DNA from 3 places in the Clostridium hominis genome. Region 1 is predicted to be linked to each of the others. Evidence: a T-box and tRNA genes for the amino acid it is inferred to sense, from the RefSeq annotation. Region 1 holds a T-box; the other regions hold tRNA genes.
What was found. A T-box is a leader RNA that pairs with one kind of tRNA and senses whether it is charged. The one in region 1 lies ahead of thrS (threonine--tRNA ligase), so its partner is inferred to be a tRNA-Thr.
Positions count from the first base shown of each region.

Region 2: it encodes a tRNA-Thr, which carries the amino acid that the T-box ahead of thrS (threonine--tRNA ligase) is inferred to sense. The anticodon was not compared.
Region 3: it encodes a tRNA-Thr, which carries the amino acid that the T-box ahead of thrS (threonine--tRNA ligase) is inferred to sense. The anticodon was not compared.

Region 1 is NZ_JACOOO010000047.1:133,280-143,257, forward strand. It holds gene H8S20_RS19335 (sensor histidine kinase) at 1-1,020, shown strand, start outside; gene H8S20_RS19340 (tetratricopeptide repeat protein) at 1,083-2,117, shown strand; gene thrS (threonine--tRNA ligase) at 2,190-4,121, opposite strand; T-box leader at 4,264-4,475, opposite strand; tRNA gene H8S20_RS19350 (tRNA-Leu) at 4,696-4,779, shown strand; gene H8S20_RS19355 (hypothetical protein) at 4,980-5,462, shown strand; gene H8S20_RS19360 (LysR family transcriptional regulator) at 5,574-6,458, shown strand; gene H8S20_RS19365 (chromate transporter) at 6,455-7,015, opposite strand; gene H8S20_RS19370 (chromate transporter) at 7,017-7,616, opposite strand; gene H8S20_RS19375 (HNH endonuclease) at 7,772-8,173, opposite strand; tRNA gene H8S20_RS19380 (tRNA-Gly) at 8,470-8,543, shown strand; tRNA gene H8S20_RS19385 (tRNA-Lys) at 8,585-8,660, shown strand; gene H8S20_RS19390 (Na+/H+ antiporter NhaC family protein) at 9,083-9,978, shown strand, end outside.
Region 2 is NZ_JACOOO010000035.1:32,447-42,424, reverse strand. It holds gene H8S20_RS14945 (ATP synthase delta/epsilon chain alpha-helix domain-containing protein) at 1-14, shown strand, start outside; gene H8S20_RS14940 (hypothetical protein) at 208-843, shown strand; gene murA (UDP-N-acetylglucosamine 1-carboxyvinyltransferase) at 864-2,126, shown strand; gene spoIID (stage II sporulation protein D) at 2,252-3,322, shown strand; gene H8S20_RS14925 (M23 family metallopeptidase) at 3,464-4,246, shown strand; gene spoIIID (sporulation transcriptional regulator SpoIIID) at 4,337-4,588, shown strand; gene H8S20_RS14915 (rod shape-determining protein) at 4,680-5,714, shown strand; gene yyaC (spore protease YyaC) at 5,757-6,287, opposite strand; gene H8S20_RS14905 (hypothetical protein) at 6,397-6,834, shown strand; tRNA gene H8S20_RS14900 (tRNA-Tyr) at 7,021-7,105, shown strand; tRNA gene H8S20_RS14895 (tRNA-Thr) at 7,126-7,200, shown strand; tRNA gene H8S20_RS14890 (tRNA-Tyr) at 7,207-7,291, shown strand; tRNA gene H8S20_RS14885 (tRNA-Val) at 7,322-7,397, shown strand; tRNA gene H8S20_RS14880 (tRNA-Thr) at 7,403-7,477, shown strand; tRNA gene H8S20_RS14875 (tRNA-Tyr) at 7,485-7,569, shown strand; SAM riboswitch class I at 7,732-7,906, shown strand; gene metK (methionine adenosyltransferase) at 8,002-9,177, shown strand; gene nagA (N-acetylglucosamine-6-phosphate deacetylase) at 9,220-9,978, opposite strand, start outside.
Region 3 is NZ_JACOOO010000013.1:29,931-39,908, forward strand. It holds gene lonC (Lon family ATP-dependent protease) at 1-75, shown strand, start outside; gene H8S20_RS06945 (replicative DNA helicase) at 207-1,544, shown strand; gene H8S20_RS06950 (DUF1858 domain-containing protein) at 1,682-1,864, shown strand; gene H8S20_RS06955 (acyl-[acyl-carrier-protein] thioesterase) at 1,973-2,716, shown strand; gene H8S20_RS06960 (BaiN/RdsA family NAD(P)/FAD-dependent oxidoreductase) at 2,790-4,034, opposite strand; gene H8S20_RS06965 (hypothetical protein) at 4,186-4,785, shown strand; tRNA gene H8S20_RS06970 (tRNA-Glu) at 4,906-4,980, shown strand; tRNA gene H8S20_RS06975 (tRNA-Val) at 4,989-5,064, shown strand; tRNA gene H8S20_RS06980 (tRNA-Asp) at 5,069-5,145, shown strand; tRNA gene H8S20_RS06985 (tRNA-Glu) at 5,196-5,270, shown strand; tRNA gene H8S20_RS06990 (tRNA-Val) at 5,279-5,354, shown strand; tRNA gene H8S20_RS06995 (tRNA-Asp) at 5,360-5,436, shown strand; tRNA gene H8S20_RS07000 (tRNA-Thr) at 5,463-5,537, shown strand; tRNA gene H8S20_RS07005 (tRNA-Glu) at 5,544-5,618, shown strand; tRNA gene H8S20_RS07010 (tRNA-Val) at 5,627-5,702, shown strand; tRNA gene H8S20_RS07015 (tRNA-Asp) at 5,707-5,783, shown strand; tRNA gene H8S20_RS07020 (tRNA-Thr) at 5,817-5,891, shown strand; gene H8S20_RS07025 (ATP-binding protein) at 6,043-7,032, opposite strand; gene H8S20_RS07030 (DnaD domain protein) at 7,025-8,020, opposite strand; gene H8S20_RS07035 (peptidoglycan DD-metalloendopeptidase family protein) at 8,189-9,376, shown strand; gene H8S20_RS07040 (S8 family serine peptidase) at 9,395-9,978, opposite strand, start outside.

The sequences.
Region 1 (9,978 bases):
AAAGAAAGCTTAGGTGTTTTACATTTAGAGAAATCATTTGATGATATATATAAGCAATATAGTAATACTATAACTTTTATAGGTCTAATTGTAATAATAGTGTTTTTGTTTATATTAACCTTATCTTATTTAGTAGCAAGTAAGGTTACTTATCCAATAAGTTTATTGATAAATGGAATAAAGGAAGTTGGGAAAGGAAATTACAATACAGTTATTTCTTATAGTGGAAATGATGAGATGTCGATAGTATCAAAAGAATTTAATAATATGAACAACAAGATACAAATTCAAATCGATACTATTAAAAATGAAAAAGAAAAGGTTGAAACTTTAGAAAAAAGTAGAAAGCAATTCTTTGATAATGTTACCCATGAAATAAAAACTCCATTAACAGCAATAATGGGATATGCAGAAATAATAAAGGATAATATTGTTAACGATGAAGAGTTTAAGAAGAAATCAATAGAAAGAATATATGAAGAGAGTGAGAGGCTTAATTTATTAGTTTTAGATTTAATTAAAATATCTAAAGGAATATCAACTGTTGATGAGAATAAAATAGAGATAGCTTTAGATGAGGTAATTAATCAAATATGTGATGACATGCAAATAAAGGCTAGTAAATACGGTATTAAAATAAATAGAAATATAACGCCAGGTAAGATATATGGAAGAATTAATAAAATAAGAGAGTTATTCATTAATATAGCAGATAATGCAATAAAGTACTCAAGTAGTTCTAATATTATTTATATCAATACTAAAGTTGAGGAAAGATATTATTGTATAGATATTATAAATTATGGTGAAAAAATTCCTGACAATATATATAATTCAATATTTGATCCATTTGTAAAAGATAATATATATAAATATGATGAAAGTAGAGGATTGGGATTATATCTATGTAGTGAAATTATTAAAGATCATAATGGAGAAATTACTATATCTAATGGGGAAGAAATTATCGTTAATATAAAAATTCCTTGTTTTGGAAATAATTTGGAAACAATAGTATAAAAAATAGAAAATATTGAGGAATACAATATAAGTATAATAAAAAGTTAAGGAGATATATTAATATGCTTAAAAGTAGTGCTACAAGGTATTTATCAGTATTTTTAATAAGTTTATTGTTAATACCTGTATTATCAGGTTGTGATTCTAAAGAAAAAGAAATTGTTATTTCAAATGATATTAGAGAGGATATAAAGGTAGAAGAAAAAGAGATTGAAACGTTAAAATATAAAGCGCAAAAGTATTTAGAGGAAGATAACTTTCAAGAAGCAAAAAATTTATATGATAAAGTTATATTAATGGATAAAGGAAATAAAGAATTATATTTAGAAATTAAAGATGAATATATTAAGAAAAATAGGTTTGATGATGCATATGAAATAATAAAAGTAGCTATTGATAATAAGGTTGATGTAGAAGGCATGCAACAAATAGCAGAGGATATAAAAAGTAATTTTGAAGTAGTTGAATATGATTATATTGTGAAACAAGGTGAAGAGTGTATTATTCCAACAGAAGGGGTTATAAATGTAAGAGGGGAAGACATTAATGTTCCGATTCATTGGAATAATCAACAAGTAGATACAAGTAGCAAAGGAACTTTTAAATATGAAGGCGTAAATGAACAGTATGGCAGAAGTTTTAAGTTGAAGGTGGAAGTTGTATATAGTCCACTTACAGAGCTGGAGGTTAGAAAAATTACATTACAAGCTAAAAATGCATTAACTGATATAATAGATTGTGCAAATTTTGATAGTACTACAATGATTATTGAAGATGGAAGGAGTTTAGCGATATCTAATATATATAAATCTAGAGAAGAAGTTTTTAATGCTTTATATGATTATTATTTAGATGATGCAATTTACTATTTTTTAGATAATTATACTTTAGAAAAAGATGGTGTTTTTTATATAGTATATGGACAAGGTGGAATTGGCATTTCTATACTTGATGACGATTTACACGTAGAACAAACAGAAACTACATTTAAAGCAGTTTATACTAAAGTAATTTCAGATGAGTGGACAGTAACTCAAGAATATAACTTTATAAAATATGAGGATTCTTGGATAAGGTCAGATATAACTTTATATTAGCAAAAAGAGAGTAGATAGATTTGTGATTTACACAAATTTACCTACTCTTCTTGATTTTTAGATAATTAAATTTTATCTTTCTTTATTAGCTATTTCAGATTTTATTCTTTCAACAAATGAATCTAAAGCAATAGCACCTTCATCATCATTTTTTCTACTTCTTACTGAAACTTCATTGTTTGCAGCTTCTTTTTCACCAACAACTAGGATGTAAGGAACTCTTTCAAGTCTAGCTTCTCTAATCTTATAACCAATTTTTTCAGTTCTATGGTCAACTTCAACTCTAACACCATTGTTTTTTAAAGTTCTAACTACGCTATCAGCATAATCAGCATACTTATCTGAAAGAGGTAAAACTTTAGCTTGAACTGGAGCCATCCATGTTGGGAAAGCACCTGCATATTTTTCTATTAAAGTAGCTATAGTTCTTTCATAACATCCAATAGAAGATCTATGGATAACAAATGGTATTTTCTTTTCACCATCTTTATCGATATAGCTCATACCAAGTCTTTCACCTAAAGCAAAGTCAATTTGAACTGTAATTATAGTATCTTCTTTTCCATGAACGTTCTTAGATTGAATATCAAGTTTTGGTCCATAGAATGCAGCTTCGCCTTCAGCTTCAACATAATCTATATTTAAATGATCTAATATAGTTCTCATTTGGTTTTGAGTAGCTTCCCAAGCTTCTGGATTGTTTATATATTTTTCAGTATTTGTTGGATCCCATTTAGAGAATCTGTAAGATATATCTTCTGATATTCCTAAAGTATCCATAACATAGTTTATTAAATCAATAACTTCTTTGAATTCAGATTCGATTTGTTCTGGAGTACAGATTATATGTCCTTCTGAAAGTGTAAATTGTCTAACTCTAGTAAGACCGTGCATTTCCCCAGAAGCTTCTTTTCTGAATAGAGTAGAAGTTTCTGCATATCTTATTGGAAGATCTCTATAACTGTGTTGTTCAGCATTATAAACAGTAAATTGGAATGGGCAAGTCATAGGTCTTAAAGCCATAACTTCTGCATCTTTTTCTTCATCACCTAATACAAACATACCATCTTTATAGTGGCTCCAATGTCCAGAAGCAACAAATAAGTCATTCTTAGACATAAAAGGAGTTTTAGTTAAAACATAGCCTCTTTTTTCTTCTTCATCTTCAATCCATCTTTGAAGAGTTTGGAATAGTTTAGCTCCTTTAGGCATGAATAGTGGAAGCCCTTGACCTACTTTTTCGTCAGTAGTAAAGATTCCAAGTTCTCTACCTAATTTGTTATGATCTCTTTTTTTAGCTTCCTCTAAAGCTGCTAAATGAGCCTCTAAATCTGCGTTCTTTAAGAATGCAGTACCATATATTCTAGAAAGCATCTTGTTCTTTTCGTCACCTTTCCAGTAAGCGCCAGCACTTCTTATAAGCTTGATAGCTTTAATGTTCTTTAATGACATTACATGAGGACCAGCACAAAGGTCAGTGAAATCACCCATCTTGTAGAATGAAATAACTTCATCTTCTGGAAGTTCATTTATTAATTCAACTTTATAAGGCTCATCTTTCATAAGCTCTAAAGCTTCATTTCTAGGAAGTTCAAATCTTTCAATTTGAGGGTTTTCCTTTATTATTTTTTTCATTTCAGCTTCGATTTTTACTAAGTCTTCAGCAGTAAAAGCTTTTTCTACATCAAAGTCATAGTAGAAACCATTAGCTATTGAAGGGCCTATGGCAATCTTAGCTTCAGGGAATAATCTTTTAACAGCTGCAGCTAGCACGTGTGAAATACTATGTCTTACAGCATCCTTTCCTTCTTGAGAATCAAAAGTACATATAGCTAATTCGCAATCTTCATTTAATGGTGTTCTTAAATCAACAACCTTTCCATTAACAATACCACATTGAGAATTTCTAGCTAACCCTTCACTTATAGATTTAGCAACGTCTAAAACTGATGATCCATTTTCAACTTCTTTAATAGATCCGTCTTTTAAAGTAACTTTTATCATATTTAAAATCTCCTTTCGTTTCCTTAAATTTTAATTTTTTGCCCAAAATAGTTTTTAGAATGTTTAATATAATAATATAAAAGCTGATTTATTGTATAAAAAAAGCTCAACGTCACTTTTCTTATACAAAAAAATAGTATAGAAAAGGGACGAGAGCATATAATTCTTCCCGCGGTTCCACCCTTAATTGCCTAAACTAGGCCTCTTAATAAACATCGTAACGTGATGAATACGGACTTGATTAGAGTCACTCAGAGCTGGTCTTCAACTAGTTTCAAATAAAAATACTTACAGCTAATGTATTTTCTCTCTGTAAATGAAATTGTAGTTTACTCGTCTCTTCAACGCTTTAGTATATTTAAGAATAATTATAATTATCTATGTGATTTATGTCAACATTTAGAGGAAAGGAAAATTTTAATGGTTAATAGGTAGTTGCATTAAAAATATACCTTTTATTAGAGGTGAGGTTTGTTTGAAAAATTAAATTAGAATAATTTTGGAAAAAATATAAAATTAATTAGTTAAAGTATTGTAAAACCTTAAATTGAGAGTATAATAGATAATATAGTAAGCAGATGTGGCGAAATTGGCAGACGCACTAGACTTAGGATCTAGCGCCCTTGGCGTGGGGGTTCGACTCCCTTCATCTGCACCATAAAAATCCTCGAATTTATTTCGAGGATTTTTTTATTATTAAAGTATCGTTAATAGTATGCTTTTTATTATTAATTTTTTAGGTGATTACAAAAAAGTACCTAATTGTTAAAAAGTTTTTAAGTTGCTAGAATAAAGACAAATATGAGTGAATCATTAAATGATTTATTTTCATTAATGTATAGTAAGGTGGTAGATTTATTGAATAAACAAAAGATGATAATTTATATATTTTTAGTATTTATTATAGGAGTATTTGGAGGATTGATTATTAATATTAATAAAGATAAAAAAATAGACGATAACAACAAGCACGAAGAAATAGTATCAGGGTATTCTTTTGAGATGACTGATAAAAATGTGATAAATAAAGAATATGACGGAACTTACTTAAAAAGTTTTGTAACTATTGCAGAACAGCAAGATGAATTTATTATAAATTTAAATGGAATAAACAGTGATAGTGAAGTTATGATTATAGATCCTAATAATGGAGATATGAAATGTATGGATTATGAAAATGGAGTATTTACTCTTAAAGCTAGTCTTGATAATGATATAACCTATGGTATTATAATTGATTTTAAATTATCAGGATCAATTAGAGTAGTTAATGACTTAAACTCTGTAGATAAAGATAAGCTTTTTAATGAAATATTAATAGCTTTAGGGTGTGGATTATAAAAAAATGTCAGTGTAGCATTATTTAAATAGATTTTATATCTAAATAAATAGTGCTATTATTTTTTGTTTTTGTAGTATAATCAATTCATATAAAGAGAGAAGGTATGGTATATGAATATAAGACATTTAAAAATTTTTATAACTGTGGCTGATTGTGGAAAAATGAGTGAAGCTGCAGAAAAACTTTTTATATCACAACCATCAGTAAGTCAGGCAATAAAAGAGATAGAAGATTATTATGGGGTTAAATTATTTGAAAGGCTTTCAAAAAAGCTTTATATAACAGACAGTGGGAAATTGCTATTAAGATATGCTAGACACATTGTGGGATCTTTTAATGAAATGGAATCAGCTCTGAAAAATTCAGGAGAAAATATTTGTTTACATATTGGAGCAACTGTTACTGTAGGAACTTGTATGTTAAATGAAATTATAAATAAGTTTGAAGAAGAAAATAAAGATATATCAACTAAGATAGTTGTAAATAATACCAATATTATTGAAAATATGTTATTACATAGTGATTTAGATATAGGAATAGTTGAAGGTAAAGTTGATGATAAGGACTTAGTTAAAATTCCTATATATAATGATAGATTGGTATTAGTAGCAGGTAGAAATCATAATTTTTATTATAAAGATGAAATAAATATAGAGGAACTTACAGGACAGGATATGATTTTTAGAGAAAAGGGGAGCGGAGCTAGAGAAAGCTTTGACTCAATATTAGAAGAAAATAATATATCTGTAAATGAAAAATGGAATAGTAATAATACAGAAGCTATAAAGAATGCTGTTATTGGAGGGCAAGGTTTAGGAATATTATCTACTTTAATAATAGAAAATGAACTTAAAAATGGTACACTACATATAATTCCAATAAGAAATATAGATATTTTAAGAGAAATATGTGTGGTGTACCATAAAGATAAGTTTATATCAGAGCATTTGAAAAAAATAATTGAGTGTATAAAATGCCTAAAAAAAGAATTTTAAAATGCCATATAAGCTATCGTTCCTATTAATCCTGAACCGAAAATAACTAGTATTGGATTAACTTTAAATTTTCTAATGGCGAAAAGACCGAGCGCAAATAATAAAAACTCTATAGGTCTAAAATTTGATAATACTATATCTTGCTTTTCAGCTTGAAAAATAGCAAGAGTTAAGATTGATAGTCCAGCTGAACTTATAAGAGCAACTACTGCAGGACGAAGACTAGCAAGAATAGTTTGAACTCCTCCAAAGTTACGATACTTATAATAGTAATGAGCTAATATAAGACAAATAATAAATGAAGGAATAATACATCCTAAAGTACAAATAAGTGCACCAGGTAAACCAGCTAACCTAGTTCCAACAAATGTTGCAGAGTTAATAGAGATAGGTCCTGGTGTCATCTCAGCAATAGTAATTAAATCAGCAAACTCTTGAAGAGTCATTAATCCATGAACATTTACTATTTGATTTTGAATTAGAGGTATAGCAGCATATCCACCACCGACACTGAATAATCCTACTTGAATAAAGCTTAAAAATAATAGTCCTATCATATTATACCTCCATGTTTGCTTGTTTCTTTGAATTTTTAATATCTAATATAAGATTTACAATACCTACAAGAATACAAAGTAAAATTACTGTTATTGCACTTATACCTAATACATAAGTCATAATGAATGCAATTATCATTAGAGCAATATATAAAACTTGTCCTGTTTTAATAACATTTGTAGCTAGGTTTATAACAACGTCACATATTACAGCAGCAACACCAGCTCTCATTACCATTAATGCAGTTCCGATAATTTGACTTTCTCTAAATTTAACATAAAATGAAGAGATAACAGATATAATAGCGATAGGAGGAATAGAAGTTCCTACAACAGCAACAATTGAGCCCAAAATCCCTTGCATTCTATATCCTAAGATAACGGATGCATTTATTGGAATAGGACCTGGGGAAGATTGTGCTATAGCTGTTATGTCTAGCATTTCACTTTCGTCTAACCATCCTAGTTCTTCGACAAATTTTTTCTTCATAAGAGATACGATAACGAATCCTCCACCAAAGGTAAAGGCACTAAGAACAAATGTTGATTTAAATAGTTGCCAAAGTACTTTCCAATTTCTTTTATTTCTTAAATTTTCCATTAATACATTCTCCTTCTTGTAATTGATACTTTTAACAAAGCCCTCTAATAGTATAAAGAGAAAATATATATTAGTAAAATACGTATATTTTATAATTAATATAGGTATTTGCCTATATATAAGTATAAAAAAAGAAACTGCTAATAATGCAGTTCCTATATTTCATTTATTAATAAATCTAATGCAAGTTCATCTATCATCTCTGAAGAGTATACAACGCTTCCCATTAGTTTAAATATTATATCATTTTTGCTATATCCTTCTTTGTGAATTTTTAAGTCTTTTAATAACCTTTTTAGTGAACCATTATGGATTCCAAGTATTTCGGTTAGTTCTTTTGGCCAATAATAATCTTTTGAAAGGCAATAATATAATTTCTCTTGTAACTCAAGTTTATACTTTAGATCAACGAAACGGTTATGGTGAGGCCCGTCATTGCCACGATGATGGTTTGGACACAAATATTTATAGTTTATTTCAATATCAAAACCACCTTGACTTCTAAATACTATATGATGAATATCTGCTCTTTCACCACAAACTTCACATTTGTACAAACCTTTGCCCCCTTTTAATTTAATATATATATTATATTATCAATATTAATTTGTTTCAAATGTTACTATAGTATAATATATTAATTTAGAAAATAATATATTAATGAAATTTTATTATATTAATTAAGATAAATTAACCTTCTATAATATATTATATTAATTTGGAGATTATAATGTGATAGATTCGGAATGAATATTACATAAGTGGAGTAGTAAGTATTTATTAAAAAAATAGTATAGTAATTATTGACATTTAAAAATTCAGGTGATAAAATTTAATATGAAAAGAGACTTATGCGGGTATCGTATATCGGTAATACTCCAGCCTTCCAAGCTGGAAAGGTGGGTTCGATTCCCACTACCCGCTCCATTAAAATACTATAATTATAGTATAAAGTTAGTATTAAATATGCGCTATTAGCTCAGTTGGTAGAGCACCTGACTCTTAATCAGGGTGTCCCCGGTTCGAACCCGTGATGGCGCACCAAATAAAAAAGATGGATTATATTCCATCTTTTTTATTATGACTAGAAAACAAAGTTATTGACAGTGCTTGTTTAAATTTGTTAGTATAGTTATATAAAAAGAGAATACCTTATCAAGAGCGGTGGAGGGACTGGCCCTATGAAGCCCGGCAACCTACGACTAGTTAATAGTTAACAGTGTATAGTTAATAGTTAGTATTAAGTTTACATAGTATGTCTTTTAATTAGTTTAGTTAGTGTTAAGTTAAAAGTTAAGAATAAGTTTTAAAACAATTCTTATCTGTTAACTATTAACTCTTAACTAAAAAGTGTGGTGCTAAATCCTGATAGATAAGAAGTATAAATATTAAGAATGCAGAGCTTCAGTATTTATTACTGAAGTTTTTTTATTTCTTAGATAAGTAAAAAGGAGAGAGGAAACACGATGCAGAAAAAGGGAAGTTTAAGTGCCTTATTACCATTACTAGTTTTTTTAATAGTTTATGTAGGTTTGTCAGCAATGGCTGGAGATATGTATGCAGTATCAGTAATAATACCATTTTCAGTGGCAGCATTTACAGCAATACTTATGAATAGAAAAGAATCATTATCGGATAAAATAGAAATCTTTTGTAAAGGGGCCGGTGATAGTAACGTAATATTAATGATATTAATATTTGTTTTAGCAGGAGCGTTTGCTCAAGTTGCAAAAGATATGGGAGCTGTTGATTCAACAGTTAATTTAGGATTATCAATATTACCAAGCAATCTTTTAATAGCTGGATTATTTATAATATCATGTTTTATAGCGTTATCTGTAGGTACATCGATGGGGACGATAGTTGCCTTAGTTCCAATAGCAGTTGGAATAGCAGATAAAACAGGGGTGTTAGTCGCTTTAGCAGTAGGAGCAGTAGTAAGTGGGGCTATGTTTGGGGATAACCTTTCGATTATTTCAGATACAACTATAGCTGCAACTAGAACACAAGGATGTGAAATGAAGGATAAGTTTAAGATGAACTTTAAAATAGTTTTACCAGCTGCAATAATTACAGCTCTATTATTAGCATTTTTAACAAGAAATGCTGGAGTAACACAAGTGGAATCCTTAGAATTTAGTTTAATTAAAATATTACCTTATATAGCTGTAATTGTTTCATCTTTATTAGGATTAAATGTTATACTAGTTCTTTTAGGTGGAATTATAATAGCAGGTTGTATAGGTATATATTTTGGAAGCTTTGATATAATGGCATTATCTCAATCTATAGCAACAGGAGTTATGGGGATGGGGGAACTTATAATAATATCACTGTTAATATCAGGGACAATATCATTAAT
Region 2 (9,978 bases), on a different contig from region 1:
CAAAGTATATATAGAAAAGAGATATTTTCAAATATTTTTATATTTATTTGAAAATATCTCTTTTTTTATTTTTATAATTTGTTTATTATTAAGGTTTTTTGTAGAAAGGGAACATTTTGGGGATGTAATTAATATATTATTATATATCGAATAGTATAAAAACTTAATAAATGGACAATAATTTTAGAGGAAAGGCGGGATAATAATATGAAGAAGTTAGGATTAATATTTATTATACTCTTTTCTCTATTAATTATTAATGGAGTAGAATATGAATGTTCTGAAAGTGAAAAATACTATAGATATATGGAAGATATTTTAATAGAAAACTATGATTTTGTTCAAAATGGGGTAAAGCTTGAATACATTATTAATACAAGCATTAATGAAGAAAAAGATAGAATTATAGAACTTCTAAAAAAAGATTCAAAGAGTAATATTGATATAGTTAACAATAATATAGTTTGTTCAGATGATGCGTTAACTTATAATATAAGCTTAATAGATGGAGATAAAACAAAAGTTGAAATTATAATAATAAATAATTCAGAAGGTTTTAAGAGTACAGACTTAAGACAAGCTGTGGAAGAAGTGAAAAGTAATAAATGTATAGATGAAAGAATTTACTATTTTTCAAAAGTTAAAATAAATGAAGAAAAAAATATATTACCATTTATATTAGATGGAATAAATGAAGATACTATAGAAGAAGCGGAAATAAGTAACGGAAAAGTGTTGAAGGCAGAATTTATTGATGGAAGTAAGATTAACCTAGGACAAATTAATTATGATACTGGAAAGTATATGATTATAGGAACACCAATAATTTTTGTAACATACTAACAATTAATATGGAGGGTAATATGGAAAAAATTATAGTTAAAGGCGGTAATAAACTTCAAGGGGAAGTTGATATAAGTATAGCGAAAAACTCAGTTTTACCTATAATTGTAGCAACTATCTTAAATCCTAGAAAAATAACAATAAAAAAAGTGCCTTTACTTGAAGATGTTCTAGTGTTAGTAAATTTATTGAGAGAGTTAGAATGTTCTGTTGAGTTTTCTGATATAACAGGAGATTTAATAATAGATACTTCGAATTTAAAGGAGATAGAGCCAAGCAATGATTTAATAAAACGTATGAGGGCATCATTTTTAATTGTTGGACCTATGCTTGCTAGATTTGGTAGATGTAAGATATCAATGCCTGGAGGTTGCAATATAGGAAGTAGACCTGTTGATCTTCATCTTAAAGGATTTAAAAAATTAGGTGTCGATATTGAAAGTGGTCATGGATATATTAATACAAAAACTGAAGGATTAAAGGGTGGAAGGGTATATTTAGACTTTCCTTCCGTCGGAGCTACAGAAAATTTAATGATGGCAGCGGTATGTGCTGAAGGAGTTACTATAATAGAAAATGCAGCTGAAGAACCAGAGATATGGGATTTAGCACGATTCCTTAATAGTATGGGTGCTAAAGTAGAAGGTGCAGGCTATGGAAGAATAACTATAACTGGAGTTAAAGAATTAAAAGAAACAGAATCATTTACACCTATATACGATAGAATTGAGGCTGGAACATTTATTGTAGCAGCAGCAATAACTAAGAGTAAGATAACTATAAATGGAGTAAATGAAGAGCATTTAATGCCTTGTATAGAAAAATTAACCGAAGTTGGAGTGAAATTTAAAATAGATGGCGAAAAAATGTTAGTAGATGGCACTGAAGATAGGTTCCCAGTAGATATTAAAACTTTACCATATCCAGGTTTCCCTACAGATATGCAACCGCAGATGATGGCATTGCTGTCACTTACTAATGGAGTAAGTATTATAACAGAAACTGTATTTGAAAATAGATTTATGCATGTTGGTGAACTGGTTAGAATGGGAGCAAATATAAAGATAGATGGAAGAATAGCTATAGTTGAAGGTGTTAAGCAACTAACAGGATGTGAGGTGAAAGCAACAGATCTAAGAGCAGGCGCTGCTATGATTTTAGCAGGTTTAGTTGCAAATGGAGAGACTATAATAAGTGAAATTCACCATATAGATAGAGGTTATACAAGAATTGAAGATAAATTTAATAGCTTAGGAGCTAATGTTCATAGAATTAAAATATAAAATAGTTATATTTAAAATAAAGACATGCTGATTAGATATGTCTTTATTTTTTTATATGTTATAGAATTATTTTACAGATTAAAACATATATATAGTTTATGGATAAAGATAGTGGGAGGTTAGGGATGAATAAAAGGTATAAGTTAGATTTAGATGAAGGAATTAAATTTATATTATTTACTACAATTTGTATAGTATTATTTATGATAATTACACCAAGTATGTTGATTAAATCAAAAGGAATCAAGGGGAATGAATTATCAGAAGTAGATATAGAAACAGAGCAAACTGAACCTACAGCATCAACAGTAGAGATTAAGGATATAACTTTAAGTGGTGATGAAACAGTAAGTGTATATATAACTTCACAAAATAAGATTGTTGATGTTCCATTAGAAGAATATATATGTGGTGTAATTTCAAATGAGATGCCAGCATCCTTTGAGATGGAAGCTTTAAAAGCTCAAGCTGTAGCTGCTAGAACATATTTAGCTAGTAAAAAAATTAAGAACTGTGTAAAAGCTAATGGAGCAGATATATGTGATTCTACACATTGTCAAGTTTATACGTCTAAAGCTGTTAGACTTGAGTTATGGGATGAAAGTGTTAGAGATGAAAATTGGAATAAGATAAGTGAGGCTGTTGAATCAACCAAAGGTCAAGTATTAAGTTATCAAAATGAATTAGTTCTTTATCCTCAGTTTTTCTCAACTAGTTCAGGAAAAACTGAAAACTCAGTTGATTTATATTGGTCAGATATACCGTATTTAAGGTCAGTAGAGAGCTCTGGAGAAGAAATATCACCTAAATTTGAGAGTGAAGTACCTATGACAATCAGTGAGTTTATTAATAAATTTGAAGAGAAGTATCCAAACTCGTCATTAAATGAGGATAATATTGAAAGTAGCATAAACATTACATCTAAAAGTGAAGCAGGTGGGGTAAAAGAGATTCAAGTCGCGGGTGAAACAATTAGGGGGCAGGATTTTAGATTTTTATATGGATTAAATTCAAGTAATTTTACTTATGAAATAAATGATGGAAATATAATATTTAAATGTAAAGGGTATGGGCATGGAGTTGGAATGAGTCAATGGGGTGCTAATGTAATGGGTAAAGAAGGAAAGAGCTATGAAGAAATTCTTAAACATTACTATACTGGAGTTGAAATTACAAATTTAAAATTTGGAGAATAAATAAATAGAGTATTTTTAAAGACTTTTGTTGAAAAACAAGAGTCTTTTTGTTTTTTTTTGATGAAATTTGTAGTACGGAAATTGAGTATAAATTGAATTAAATTTGTAGGGGGGGCAAGACTACAAAAAGGAGGTGTTGATATGAATTTAAACAACAAAGATAAGGTTAAAGACTTTTTTAGAAGGGAGGGCTTTTACTTTATTCTACTAATTTGCTTATGTATAGTTGCAGTTGTAGCAGCCTTTACTATTAAGAAAAATAATGAGTTGAAGCAAAGTAATGATCATAATAATGAATTTACTCTAAATGTTGAGGATTCAACAAATGATTCTGCAGAAACTTCAAGAAATGAAATGCCAAATGCAGATAGAGTTGAAAATGGTGACAATGTGGCAGAGGGATCAAATGAATTAGATGAAGTTGCTAACAACGAAGAAGTAGATGACTATACAGAAGTAGCTGATAACACAGAAGATGTTCCTGTTTCTAATACAGTAACAGAAGTAGTTTTCCAATTACCTTTAGAAGGTATGATTTCTAGAGAGTATAAGGAAATGGTTAGGTTACAAAATAGTGAAAGTGGAACAGTAGATAGAACTAGAAGAGGTATTGATTTAAGTGCTTCTGTAGGAACAGCTGTTAATGCTGCAGCAGAAGGTAAGGTAATTGAGGTATCAAAGAGCACAGAAGATGGAAACTTTATAGTTATAGAACACACAAATGGATTAAAGACTAAGTATGCAAATTTAGATGGAGAAGTTTCAGTTGCTGTTGGAGATACAGTTTCAGCAGGCGATCAAATTGGAATCGTTGGAAATAGTTCAATGATATTTACTTCAGAAGTATGTGGAGATGTATTAAATCTACAAGTTGAAGATTCTGAAGGAAACCAAGTAAATCCATCAGATTACTTTAGTTTCTAAGAAAAATAAATCAGCCATTTGAATTTCAAATGGCTGATTACTAATAAGAATTATATTTTAATTAAATCTATTTTTTGAGGAGGTTACATTTTGAAAGACTACATTGAAGAAAGAGTACTAGAAGTTGCTCAATATATTATTGATTCAAAAGCTACTATAAGAAAAACTGCTAAGGTATTTGGAGTAAGTAAAAGTACTATTCATAAGGATATGACAGAAAGATTGCCTAAAATTAATCCCAGTATTGCAGAGCAGACACAAAATATACTTGAATTAAATAAGGCAGAAAGACATATTAGAGGTGGAAAAGCTACTAAATTAAAATACAAAGCTATTGAATGATAATACCTTTACATATATAATATTTTTAAAGAATAATTTGTCTAAAAAAGAATTATCTTGAATTATTATATATCTAGTAGGAGTGAAGAAAATGTGGTTTTGGAGAAGTGGGAACGACCTTGGAATAGACTTAGGGACTGCTACAGTGCTTGTTTATGTAAAAGGTAAAGGTATATTATTAAAAGAACCGTCAGTAGTAGCCATAAATAAAAATAATAATAAGGTACTAGCAGTAGGTGAAGAAGCAAGAAAGATGATCGGAAGAACTCCAGGAAATATAGTTGCAGTACGTCCGCTAAGAGATGGAGTTATTTCTGATTACGATGTTACTGAAAGAATGTTAAAGGAATTTATTAAAAAGGCTTGTGGTAAGGGAAGAATAGTAGCTCCAAGAGTAATGGTTTGTGTTCCATCTCAAGCTACTGAAGTAGAAAAAAGAGCCGTAATGGATGCTGCTAGAAATTCAGGGGCTAAAAAAGTTCATATAATCGAAGAACCACTAGCAGCTGCAATAGGTGCTGGATTAGATATAACCAAGCCTAATGGAACAATGATAGTAGATATTGGTGGAGGAACTACTGATATAGCTGTTATATCATTAGGAGGAGTAGTTGTTAGGAAATCAATCAAAATCGCTGGAGATAAATTTGATGAAGCAATAATAAAGTATGTTAGAAATAAACATAAAATAATGATTGGTGAGAAAACTGCAGAAGATGTTAAGATAAAAGTAGGATCTGCGTTTAAAGATTCAAGAAATTTATTTACTACTATGAAAGGTAGAAATTTAATAACAGGTTTACCAGATGAAGTTGAAATAAGTACTGAAGAAGTAAGAGAAGCTTTGTCAGAGCCTGTATCTGTAATAGTTGATGGAGTTAAGAGTATACTAGAGAAGACACCACCTGAATTAGCTGCGGATATAATAGAAAAAGGAATATTGATGACTGGTGGAGGAGCTTTATTAGATGGACTTAATAAGCTTATAGAAGAAAACACTGGAGTTACAGTTGAAATAGCTCATAATTCTGTTGAAGCTGTTGCAGAAGGGACAGGTCAAGTTTTAAACTTTATAGATAAAATAGATTCAGATATTTTTGGAAAAGAGATAAGTCTAATAGATTAATTATAAATATATAAATGGCACTATAAGTTATTTCTTATAGTGCTATTTATTATATGAAGAATTAAGGTAATATGCATGGTTTAGTCCATGACAAATAACTCGTGCCATTTCGAATACTAAACTAAGTCTAATACCTCTAGAGGTAAAGAATTCAGCATTGTCACTAGAGTCAACTATTCCTATTATTGAGGATACACCTACTTCAGGCAATGACTTTCCTACACCTTTACCGGGATGAATAGGATAATCTCTTACATGTATTTCGCCAATAGAATTAGTATCTCCTAAACAAGCGTCAATTCCGATAATCGTAGCTTGTGGATGAAGTTTTTTTATTTCATCAATTTTTTTATCTATGTTTAAGGCATGGATAGGTGATTCTAGTGTTCCATATACAGGAACAGGGAAGGATGACTCTTCTAAAAAAGTACCTACTAAAGGACCTAAACAATCACCAATACATTTATCTGTGCCAATGCAAACTATAATAGTTTCAGATGTTACATATTTTCTTATAAATTCTGCAATTTCATAATAAGATAAGTTAGATTTATAGTTAACTTTTCTTTTCAAATATACCCACCACCCCTCAATAATAATATATATGAGAGAAAAACTAAGAATATAATAAGTATAAAAAAAGAAAAAATGGAAAATATTTTTAATAAGGTGGTGATATTAAATGAAATGGAAGATAATAATGAGAACTATGTCACTTTTAGTTATAGTAGTAACTATATTTATAGTAGTTTTATATGAACCAAATATTAAAAATAAAGATATAAGTAGTTTGGAAGATGAGACAACTGAGATTACAGAAGGGGATGTGGAAGAAACTTCTTTATCAACAGATAAGCAAATATTACAGGGAAATAGTTCTGATGTTTTAACTTTAAATTTAGATAATATAATTAACAGTTTAACTTTAGATGAGAGAAATGTAGTTGAAGGAATATTAGATAAACTTTCAGTTGTTGATTGTGCTAAAGTTAATTCTATTTTGAATAATGGTAGCATAGATTCAAAGAAGGAAGCTATGGAATATATTAAAAAACGCTTGGTAGAAGAGGATTATGATAGGCTTGTAGGTATATTAAATCAATATATTGACTTAGTGTAGTTATAATGGCTATTAAAGTTATATAAGTGCTTAATATTAAGTAAAATGAAGGAAAATAGAGCAAATTAAAAATAAAATCGGAAAATGAGCTATTATGAGGCTTGAAATATTGTTGCTATGAATATATACTAGTCATTGTCAGTTCGGCAGTGATGCACGAAATGATGAAAGTTATTAATACGATATGGGGGAGTTCCCGAGTGGCCAAAGGGGGCAGACTGTAAATCTGTTACGTTTCGTTTCGATGGTTCGAATCCGTCCTCCCCCACCATTAATAACTTAATTAAATATGCTGGTGTGGCTCAATGGCAGAGCAGCTGACTTGTAATCAGCAGGTTGTTGGTTCGACTCCGATCACCAGCTCCATTAAATGGGGGAGTTCCCGAGTGGCCAAAGGGGGCAGACTGTAAATCTGTTACGTTTCGTTTCGATGGTTCGAATCCGTCCTCCCCCACCATTTAATTTTTTGAAAAATAAATAATAACGTGGAAGCATAGCTCAGCTGGGAGAGCATCTGCCTTACAAGCAGAGGGTCACAGGTTCGATCCCTGTTGTTTCCACCAAATACGCTGGTGTGGCTCAATGGCAGAGCAGCTGACTTGTAATCAGCAGGTTGTTGGTTCGACTCCGATCACCAGCTCCATTAAAATGGGGGAGTTCCCGAGTGGCCAAAGGGGGCAGACTGTAAATCTGTTACGTTTCGTTTCGATGGTTCGAATCCGTCCTCCCCCACCATTAAAAGCATAGTTTATCTATGCTTTTTTATTTTGACTTAAAATAAGTAATATGTATTATAAAAAGTTGAGAATATATTAGAATTTAAATTTATTGACATTAGTTTTAATAATTGTTAATATATATTACAGTAAATAAAAAGTAAATAAAATTTGATATTAGTTCTTATCAAGAGAGGTAGAGGGAGAGGGCCCTGTGAAACCCGGCAACCTGTTACCAATTAGCAGTTGATAGTTAATAAATAATAATTAAATTAACTTAATTATTAATTTTTAACTTTTAATTATTAATTGTATACGTGGTGCCAATTCCTGCAATTAATTTTGCAAGATAAGAAAGACATGGTTGAATATTACGTCTCTTCTTTATCTTAAGAAGAGACTTTTTTATCTTTAGAATTAATATCATCTTAATTAAGAGAGGAGATATATAATGAGAAGATTATTTACATCAGAATCAGTAACAGAAGGTCATCCAGATAAAATCTGTGACCAAATATCAGATGGAATATTAGATAGTATACTAGCTAAGGATCCTATGGCTAGAGTAGCTTGTGAAACAGCTGTAACTACAGGAATGGTTATGGTAATGGGAGAAATATCAACATCATGTTATGTGGATATCCCTAAGGTGGTTAGAGAAACTATAAGAGAAATAGGTTATGATAGAGCTAAATTTGGGTTCGACTGTGATACATGTGCTGTATTAACATCTATCGATGAGCAATCATCAGATATAGCTATGGGAGTTGATGAAGCATTAGAATCAAAAGCTGGTGATAAAGATGCAGTTGAAGCAGTTGGTGCAGGAGACCAAGGAATGATGTTTGGTTTTGCAACAAATGAAACACAAGAGTTTATGCCATTACCAATAGCAATGGCTCATAGATTATCTAGAAGACTTAGTGAAGTAAGAAAAAATGGCACATTACCATATTTGAGACCAGATGGAAAAACTCAAGTAACAGTAGAATATGATGATAACAAAGTTATAAGAATAGATACAATAGTAATATCAACTCAACATGGACCAGAAGTTAGCCAAGAACAAATAAGGGAAGACTTAATGGAACACGTAATTAAAGCAGTAGTTCCTGCAGAGCTTTTAGACGAAAATACTAAGTATTATATAAATCCAACAGGAAGATTTGTTGTTGGTGGCCCACAAGGGGATAGTGGATTAACTGGTAGAAAAATAATAGTTGATACTTACGGTGGATACGGTAGACATGGAGGAGGAGCTTTCTCAGGAAAAGATCCAACAAAGGTTGATAGATCAGCAGCATATGCAGCTAGATGGGTAGCTAAAAACTTAGTAGCAGCTGGAGTTGCAGATAAATTAGAAATTCAATTAGCTTATGCTATTGGAGTTGCTAAACCAGTATCAATTGAAGTTGAAACTTTTGGAACAGGAAAACTTTCAGAAGAAGAAATAGTGAAAATAGTAGAAAAATCATTTGATTTAAGGCCAGGTGCAATAATAAGAGATTTAGAGTTAAGAAATCCTATTTACAAGCAAACAGCAGCTTATGGGCACTTCGGTAGAAATGACTTAGATCTTCCATGGGAAAGATTAAATAAAGTTGAAGATATAAAGAAATACTTATAATAAAAAAAGGAACTCACAGGAATTGCTGTGAGTTCCTTTTTATTAAAGTGTGTTATATACCACGTTTCCGTTAACAATAGTCATTTTTACGTTTATATCTTCATCAAAAATAACTAGGTCAGCATCAAAGCCTTCTTTTATTAAGCCTTTTCTATCTTCTACTTTGCAATGTTTAGCTCCGTTATATGAAGCCATTTTAACTATTTCGTTAAGTGGGTAATTAGAGTTGTTATAAACATTTCTAATAGCTTTATCCAAAGTAAGAACTGATCCAGCAAGTGAACCACTTAATAATCTAGCAGCACCATTTTTAACTTCTACATCTTGACCACCTAAAGAATACATGCCATCTTGCATTCCGCATGCCATCATTGCATCAGTAACTAAAAGTACCTTATCAGTTCCTTTTTGCTTATAAGCAGTTCTTAATGATGGATAAGAAATATGAATACCATCAGATATAGTTTCAGTAGTTATTTCTGAATCAAATATTGCCCCTACAACACCAGGTTCTCTATGAGTAAATGGAGTCATAGCATTGAAAAGGTGAGTTGAGTGGCAGAATCCACACTTTATACCGTCCATAGCTTCTTCATAATTAGCTTTAGTATGTCCCATTGAGCAAACTATACCTTTATCAGAAAGATAGGTAGCTAGTTCTTTAGCTCCTTCTACTTCTGGTGCCATTGTTATAGAAACTACTGCATCTTCGTCTTCACCAACCATTTCGTTAAAGTTTTCAATTGTTGGATCTATTAAGTAGTTTGGGTTTTGAGCACCTATTGCTTTAGGGCTTATAAA
Region 3 (9,978 bases), on a different contig from region 1:
CTAGGACTTAGTGATATAGAAGTTAAATCTATAACTCGCATAGAGGAACTTATGGAGATAGTATTTGAGAAGTAATGTGGATTAAGCTTCCTTAGTAGGAAGCTTAATTTTATTGTGTGAAAAAAAGAAATTTAATATACATAATATAAATTTCTTTAGATTTTGTTATAATAAATTTAGAATACTTAGGAGGGAGGGTTACTTATATGGAAACACCAATGATGAGAAGTTTACCACAGAGTATTGAAGCAGAGCAGTCTGTTATAGGTGCAATGATAATAGATAAGAGCGCTATAGCAAAGGTTCTTGAAAAGCTTAAAGAAGATGACTTTTATAGAGATGGTCATAAGATAATATACAAGGCTATACAGCACATGTTTTCGCAAGATATGGCTGTAGACTTAGTAACATTATTAGAATACTTAAAGACTACTGATAACTTAGATAAGGCTGGTGGAGTTACTTACATATCAGAATTAAGTGCTTCTGTACCAACAACAGCCAACTTAAGTTCATATATAAAAATAGTTGAAGAAAAATCAACTTTGAGAAAATTAATTAAAGCATCTACAGCAATAATAGAGGAAAGTTATAATAGCGGTGATGATGTAGGGAAAGTAATTGATATAGCTCAAAAGAAGATGTTTGATATAGCAGAGAAGAAAGATTCTAAAGAGTATGAGCCTTTATCAAACGTTCTTGAAAGAGGATTTTTAGAGATAGAAAGGCTATTTAATAATAGGGGTGCCATAACAGGCGTAGGTTCAGGTATTAAAGCTTTAGATGAAAAAACATCTGGATTCCAAAAGGGGGATATGGTTCTTATAGCAGCCAGACCTTCAATGGGAAAAACAACATTCTCACTTAATATAGCTGAAAATGCAGCGTTAAAAGAAGGTAAGAGTGTAGTCATATTTTCTCTAGAAATGTCTAAGGAGCAGTTAGCTTATAAGTTACTATGCTCTCAAGCAAGTGTTGATATGCTAAAGCTTAGAACAGGTAATCTAGATGATGATGACTGGGAAAGAATAGCTAGAGCTACAGGACCATTATCTAAGGCAAGAGTGTATATAGATGATACAGCTGGTCTTAGTGTTATGGAAATGAGATCTAAGTGTAGAAAGATAAAAATGGAGTATGGTATTGATATGATACTTATAGACTACTTACAGCTTATGTCTGGTAGCTCCGGTAGTGATAATAGACAACAAGAGGTATCAGAAATATCAAGATCTATTAAGGCATTAGCTAAGGAGATGGAGTGTCCAGTTATAGCGTTATCGCAGTTATCACGTGCTCCAGAGCAAAGAGCTGACCATAGACCAATGCTATCTGACTTAAGAGAATCAGGATCAATTGAGCAGGATGCCGACGTAGTTATGTTCTTATATAGAGATGAATACTACAATAAGGAAAGTGAAGATAAGGGAATTGGTGAATGTATAATAGCTAAGCAAAGAAACGGCCCGGTTGGAACTGTTAGAATGGCTTGGATTGGAGCTCACTCTAAATTTGCTGATTTGGACTTAGTTCATAAGGAATAAAATATAATTTGTATAAAAAAGATGCTTTATTTATAAAAGGCATCTTTTTAATTAGAAATCACCTTGAAATATTGTAAAAACTTGTATAGAATATATTTAATTGTTATTAAAACACTATTAAAGGATAGGTGAATATATTGATTACTAAGGAAATGACTATTGGTGAGGTTATAAAGGCTAATGTTAATAAAGCTGATGTACTTATGCAATTTGGTATGGGATGCGTAGGGTGTCCATCTGCACAAGCAGAAACTGTAGAAGAGGCTGCAAAGGTTCATGGAATAGAATTAAGTGAATTATTAGAGGCCTTAAATAAATAGTTATATACGGTAGATTTTAAAGTCAGCATTGCTGACTTTTTTTATATTTATAATATTTATGTGGTAAAATATGTGTAATAATAAGATTAGAGAAAGTGGGAGTGTTAAATGGGAAAAAGATTTGAAAGAGAATATGAAGTTCATTATTATGACGTTGATGTAAAGCTTCAATGCAAGATTGAATCTATAATTAATTATTTTACCGATATAGGTACGAAGCAATCTGAAAAAATCGGAGTTGGAATAGAATATATGTCAGAAAGAAATTTGGCATGGGTATTCTGCAAATATGATATAAAGATAAATAGATATCCTAAGTATGGGGAAAAGATTAGAGTAGCTACAAATGCTTTAGGTTTTAAGAGATTTTATGCATCAAGATTATATGAAATATTTGATGAAGAGGGAAATAAAATCGTTGAAGCTATTGGAGTATTTTTATTAATTGATATTAATAAGAGGAGAGCAGTAAGAATACCTTTAGAGCAATATGAGTTTTATGGAGTTAGTGAAGATGAAGAATGTAATATAAATGTTTCTAAGCCAGAAAAACTAAAAGAAGAAATGCACTCAAAAGAGTTTAAAGTAAGATATAGTGATATAGACTCAAATACACACGTTAATAATGTTAAATATATAGAATGGGCATTAGAGTCAGTGCCAGTAGAGATATTATATAATAATAATTTAGTTGAATTAAGTGTAGTTTTTGAAAAAGAATGCTCTTATGGGGATGAAATAAAATCAATATGCGAAGTTAAAGAAAATGATGAAGAGTATATTATCCTACACAAGATAGAAAACAATGAGGGAAAAGAATTAACAACATTAATATCAAAGTGGGTTAAGTAAACAATTAAAAACTAATAATGGAAAATGATAAATTAACGAACTTAATTTATCATTTTCCATTTATCATTTCTAATTATTTATTAGCTATTGATTTGGCAGCTACGTATCCAGAGCTCCAAGCCCATTGCAGGTTAAATCCACCACAATCACCGTGGACATCCATGATTTCACCAGCAAAGTGAAGGTTAGGAACAATTTTAGATTCTAACGTATCTGGATTTATTTCTGAAGCGGTAACTCCACCTATAGTTACTTGCGCTTGATTAAAGTCATTTGTTCCAGTACAAGTAAACTTCCAACTTTTAAGAGTTTGGATTAACTTGTTTTTTTCTTTCCAAGAAAGCTCATAGCATGGCATATGTAAATCTGTAATACCACATTCTTTTAATAGAACAGGTATTATTTTTTTATTAATAACACCTATAAAAGCATTTAATATAGGTCTATGAGAAAGAATAGCAAAATGGCATTCTAAGAAATCTATTAACTCATCTTTTGTATAGTTTGGCATAAGATCAACAACAACTTCAGTTTTTTTACCAGTGCTAGTAGCTTGGGAGGCTAAAGCTGATATTTGAAGTATTGGAGGACCAGAAATACCGTAATCAGTAAATAATATTTCACCGAAATCTTCTTTTACTTCTTCATCATTTACAAATAATTTTGCATAACCATCAAATTTGACTCCTGAAAGTGCTTTGAGATGATTATAGTCTAACTTTAATTGAACTATTCCAGGTAAAAGCTTTGTTATAGAATGACCTAAATTTTTTGCCAAATTATATGCTGAACCATCTGATCCTGTTTTTGGAGCAGATTTTCCTCCACAGGCTAAAATTAAATTTTCACATGTGAATAATTTATACTCATCGTTATTTGTGGATAATTTAAAAATTTTATCCTTGTGGATATCTTTTATTTTACAGCCCGTGTATAAAGGTATATTTCTATCTTCAAGTGACATTTTTAAAATATCCACAACAGAAGATGCTTGTAGTGATTGTGGATATAATTTTCCGCCTTTTAAAGGTACTATTGGAAGACCTAAAGATAAGAAATAATTTAATGTATCATCTACACCAAATTGACTTAAAACAGATGAAAAGAAATTATCACAATTACTATGATAATTAATAAAAGGTTCAGCTACACATCTATTGGATATATTACATCTACCATTTCCAGTAGTTAATATTTTTTTACCAACTCTATCGGTTCCTTCAACTATGGCTACATCTAGCCCAAAGTCTTTAGCAACTATAGCTGCTGTCATACCAGAAGCTCCACCACCAACGATTATTAAATCATGATATATCAATAAGAACACTCCTTTTTAATTCAAAGTTATAAATTAAAGAAATCATTTCAATGTAATTTAGAATTTATAATTGAACTTAATTTGCACTTTTATTCTATCACAGTAATATTAGTAAAAAAACTATGGAATACTAATTGATGAGGTGAGACTATTGCTAGTTAAAATTATTGACAAAACTTTAGATGATTATGATAAAGAGTTTAAGGTTAGAAGAATGAACTATGATCAAGTAGTAGTAAATTATCCTAGTAGCAAGGGGATTAAAGTATTTAATAATAGTGAAATAGACTTTATAACTGAAAGTGAAGTAGATGAATTTTTAATAAAGTATAATGATTTTTTAAAGATAAAATTAAACAGAGGAATTTCAGTAGGTTTATATAAAGCTCTTTTAGAAATTATAGAATCACAATTAAATATTAAATTTGAAAATTTAAATTTATTAAGAGATAAACATGTTGTAAATAAAAGAGGAATTTGGGAAAAAGAAATAATAGCTGTAATAAATAAGTCTATTCCGGTTAAAATATTAGCTGTAGGACAAAATTTTAAAAAGGTTGGATTTAATATAAATTTAGATCAGATTGATGAAAATGAATTTTTCGATATGTGTTGTTTTGAGATCGAAAAGATAGAAAATGAAATAAAATTAAAAGAAGATTCATTAGCAAGATACGGTATGGCAATAGAAAATTTAAAAAAGGCAGAAAAAAATAAAAGTGGGGAAAAACCAGTAAAAATGCTGACCTAGAGGAGATTAAATATGAGTTGAAAATAAAAAAATAAAAAAAGTTGTTTAAAAGTGTTGACACCATATTTAATTTTATGTATTATAGTTAATGTGCTCGGCAGAGAACGAGCAAGAAACCTAGGCCCCTTGGTCAAGCGGTCAAGACACCACCCTTTCACGGTGGTAACAGGGGTTCGATTCCCCTAGGGGTCACCATTTTATACGGAAGCATAGCTCAGCTGGGAGAGCATCTGCCTTACAAGCAGAGGGTCACAGGTTCGATCCCTGTTGTTTCCACCATAATGGCTCAGTAGCTCAGTTGGTTAGAGTGCCGGCCTGTCACGCCGGAGGTCGAGGGTTCGAGCCCCTTCTGAGTCGCCAATTTTTTTAAAAAGTGGTACAAAAGATAATATGTGATAAACAAAAGCCTAGGCCCCTTGGTCAAGCGGTCAAGACACCACCCTTTCACGGTGGTAACAGGGGTTCGATTCCCCTAGGGGTCACCATTTTATATGGAAGCATAGCTCAGCTGGGAGAGCATCTGCCTTACAAGCAGAGGGTCACAGGTTCGATCCCTGTTGTTTCCACCATAAATGGCTCAGTAGCTCAGTTGGTTAGAGTGCCGGCCTGTCACGCCGGAGGTCGAGGGTTCGAGCCCCTTCTGAGTCGCCACTTTTTTAAAAAACTATATAATATACGCTGGTGTGGCTCAATGGCAGAGCAGCTGACTTGTAATCAGCAGGTTGTTGGTTCGACTCCGATCACCAGCTCCATTATATGGCCCCTTGGTCAAGCGGTCAAGACACCACCCTTTCACGGTGGTAACAGGGGTTCGATTCCCCTAGGGGTCACCATTTTATACGGAAGCATAGCTCAGCTGGGAGAGCATCTGCCTTACAAGCAGAGGGTCACAGGTTCGATCCCTGTTGTTTCCACCATAATGGCTCAGTAGCTCAGTTGGTTAGAGTGCCGGCCTGTCACGCCGGAGGTCGAGGGTTCGAGCCCCTTCTGAGTCGCCAATTTTTTTTGGCGTTAAAATATAAAATATTTATGCTGGTGTGGCTCAATGGCAGAGCAGCTGACTTGTAATCAGCAGGTTGTTGGTTCGACTCCGATCACCAGCTCCATGAAACTCTAGATTATTCTAGAGTTTTTTTTGTGTAATTAATATTATGTAGTAAAAATATTTGATTATAAAAAATACACTTTACTTCAATTAATAATAGAAATTTTATTATTAATATCAAGAAGTAAAGTGTATTTTTATATTAAATTAATTTATTGTTGTTGAGATCTCATTCTTGCAAGATTAAGTTTTATTCTAACATCATTACCGTAAAACTTAAAGAACGTAAAATTACCAACTAAACGAGAATAGACTCTAGTTGTATAACTCTTTTCTATATCAGGAAGATTTAAATTCGTTGATATAATCATCTTCTTATTATTTAATAGCTTCTTATTGATTAAATTAAATAATTCATTAGTAGAAAAGTCGGTTACTTGTTCTGCGCCTAAGTCATCTATTATTAATAAGTCGCAGTTTATTAATAAATCTTCAAGCATATAGTTATTATTAAATGTTATTTCTCTTAAATCTCTTATTAAATCATTAGAAGTTTTATATATAACTAAATATCCTTTATCTAATAATTCTTTAGCTATACACCAAGATAAGAATGTCTTACCATTGCCTGACTCTCCATAAAATAATAAATTAGTATTATCATTATCGAAATTAGGTAAATAACCACCTCTTACGAATTCGTAAATCTTCTCCATGTTTTTACGTTGAGAATTTTTATAATTCCCATCATTTTCAGGAGAAAACAGTCTTATATCAAAATTATTAAAATTGCAAGTAGCTAAGTTATTTGATAGTTTAGAAGTTTCGTAATATAAGTTTACTAGCTTATTCTTAAAGCACTTACATCTTTGAGTTCCTATATATCCAGTATCTTGACATTTAGCGCACTGATAATGAAGATTTAGGTAATCAACAGGATATCCATAAGAGGTTAATAGCTCATATTTTTGCTTTCTAAGCTCTTGTATATCTGCTTTAATATTATCTAGGTCAGCTTCAGAGCCACCTTTTAATATTGCCATAGGCAAAGCTAATGAAAGTTTTTGAATAGTATTATCTAATTCAATTATCTCAGGAGCTTTTTGAAGAATTTCTTTTTTTCTATTTTTTAAATTACGATTTTCATTTTCTCGTATTTTTTCATAAATATTCATTAATTTTTCTTGATATCCCTTAATCATTGTTATACCATCCTAAAAGTTCTTTTTCTAAATCATCATAATCTTTAGATGATTTGTTATTAATATTTTGACCAGTAAATCTTTTACTATTATTACTAGTATAATTTCCTTTTCCTTGAATAGCAGTAGAAGGTTTTGAATCTTTTTCTTCAATAGCAGCAATTGTTTTTAGGTTATTTTTATTCCAATTAGATAAGATTCCATCGATATATTTAAAATCAGCCCTATTTAGACGTTGAAAGCATATATTACAAGCCTTTTCTATAACGTCTAGAGGGAAATTAAAATCATTTATCCATTTATCTAGCATATCTTCTTGAGGCTTCATTAATTCAGGGTTTTTAATGCCTAAGTAATTTAATATATGTCTAATTTTTATCCATTTATCTTCAGTTCTCTTTATATAATTTTGAGCTTCTTCAATAGTAGAAATATTCATATCTTTCCAAGCTATTGCTACTTTTTCTATATATCTATAATCGCTTTTTCCACGAGATACGCAATATTCAAAAAGAATTAGTATTAATTCTGATGAAAAGTTGAAATCATCTTGCCAACTTAAATAAGTAGTCATTTCTTTAGGGGATAGAGGTCTTCCCAAAAGTCTTTCGATATCATTTAACATATCTTTAGTTGAGTTCTTATTTAAGGCTTGAAGTAAGTTTATTTCTTTGCTTTGAGATTTTGATTCTTTAACTAAATCAACAAATTCAATATTGAAATTTCCCATTTTATCAATAGGAATTAGTTTTATTAATCCTTCATCGTTCCAATAGTTTAAGGCGTTTAACACATCAGATTCAAGCAAATTTAATGAAGTAGCTAATATTGATGATGTTACACCCATTTCGCCACAAGTATTATATTTAAGCATTAATAGATACACCTTAATAAATTCTCCACGAGCTTTAGGCATATATTTTTCTATAAATATATTACTAACAGGAGTAAAGTCTAATTGTTTATTTTTTAGCATAAATGTGCTCATAAATATTCTCTACCTTTCTTGGTTCTATTACCTTTAAGCTAATTATAACAAAGGTGATATCAACCCTCAACATAACAATTGAAGAAATGATGTGTATATTATTTTAGTTCTTGGGAAAATTAAAAAATGTTGTAAATAAAACTAGAAAAAAGAGGAGTGGTAAAAAAAATGTACTCGCAGAAGAAGGATGAGAAGTGTGTTATAATAAAAAACACTTTATCCTTAATACTATTAACAATATTGTTATTTCTTATAGGAGGAATTACTAAAGGTTATAAGATATACGGAAATACTAAAACAATTCAATGCATAAATGTTATTGATGATTCAAGTGAGCTCTCACAAGAAGTATCTAAAGATGTATATCTTGCAAATTCAATAAGTGTTTCTAACACTTATAATAATATTGTTAATTTAAATAGCAAAAACTCAAATGTAAATATAGAGAATATAAATAGAAATGTTAATGGCTTTGCTATAACAGTAGATAATAATGTTTTTGGATATGTGCTAAGTGCACAAGAAAAGGATACTATAATTAAAAGTGTATGTGAAAGTTATATAAGAGAATTAGGAGTAAATATTGAAGATATATCTTATATGAAGATAAATGGAAATATAAAAACAACTCCTACTGAACTAAAACTATGCCAACTGAGTGAGAGTAGTGAAATATCTAAAGAAATTTATGAAGCATCTATAGTAAATAAAAATTTATTAGATCTAGAATTAAGTTTGAGAACATTTGAAGAAGAGGTTATAGAGTCGCCAGTTAGGGTAGAAGAAGATAGTAGTATATATATGGGTGAAGAAGTAGTTATGCAAGGGGAAGATGGTAAAAAGGAAGTATATAAGGAAGTTATATACGAAGGTCTTACGAAGACTGAAGAAACAGTATTAAACGAAAATATATTAGTAGAGCCTGTAACTACAGTAGTACATAAAGGAAGTAAGAATCCATATTATGATGGAGTAACATTTTTGACTAGACCTGTAGAAGGTGGATATATATCATCATATTATGGAGAAGAGAGAGTTAATTCATATCATAAGGGACTAGATATAGCTGAAAATCAAGGAGAAGATATAATTGCTTCTTTTGACGGAGAGGTAATCTTTGCTGGATATAATGATGGGGGATATGGAAATTTAGTTATAGTTCAGCATAGTGATGATATGAAAACATATTATGCCCATTTGAGTGAGATATACGTATCGCCAAATAAAGAAGTGAAAAAAGGAGAGATAATAGGTGCTGTAGGAAGTACTGGATATAGTACTGGACCTCATTTACATTTTGAATTAAGAATAGACGATGCACCTGTAAACCCTCTTAATTATATAGTCCAAAAGTAAAAGTGCTTTATAGCACTTTTACTTTTTAAATAATTTATTTAAATTTACACATCCCTCGCCTTGGACATTAATCGGTAAATCTAAGCTATCTGACGATGCTATTAGCATAGATACTATATCATCAAAGGATAGTGTTGGATTAAGTTCGTATAATAAGGCACATATACCAGCAATATATGCTGCAGATATAGAAGTTCCGCTAAAACTTGTATAAGAAGATGAAAGTTTTGGGGCATATATTTTGGTATTATTTTTTTCAGATATATATGAAGTATTACAATTTAGAGAGACAACATCAACACAGGCAGCACAAAAGTTAGGTTTAGAGTCTTTTTTAGGAGCACCTGTAGATGAATACTCATAAGGAGCTGTTCTGGAAGTTGTATCTAATCCACTTACAGTAATAGCATTTTTACTTAAAGCTATTCCCATAATAGATCCTTCAATAATATTACTTCCACTAGGAAGAATAGGAGTTATCCCAGAATCAACAGCTCGTTTTAACATCTTATCAAAAAGTGAAAATATAAACTTATCATGACTTAAGCTTTCAAAGGGTAAACATAAAATTTTTATATTATACTTAGTACTTATAGTAATCA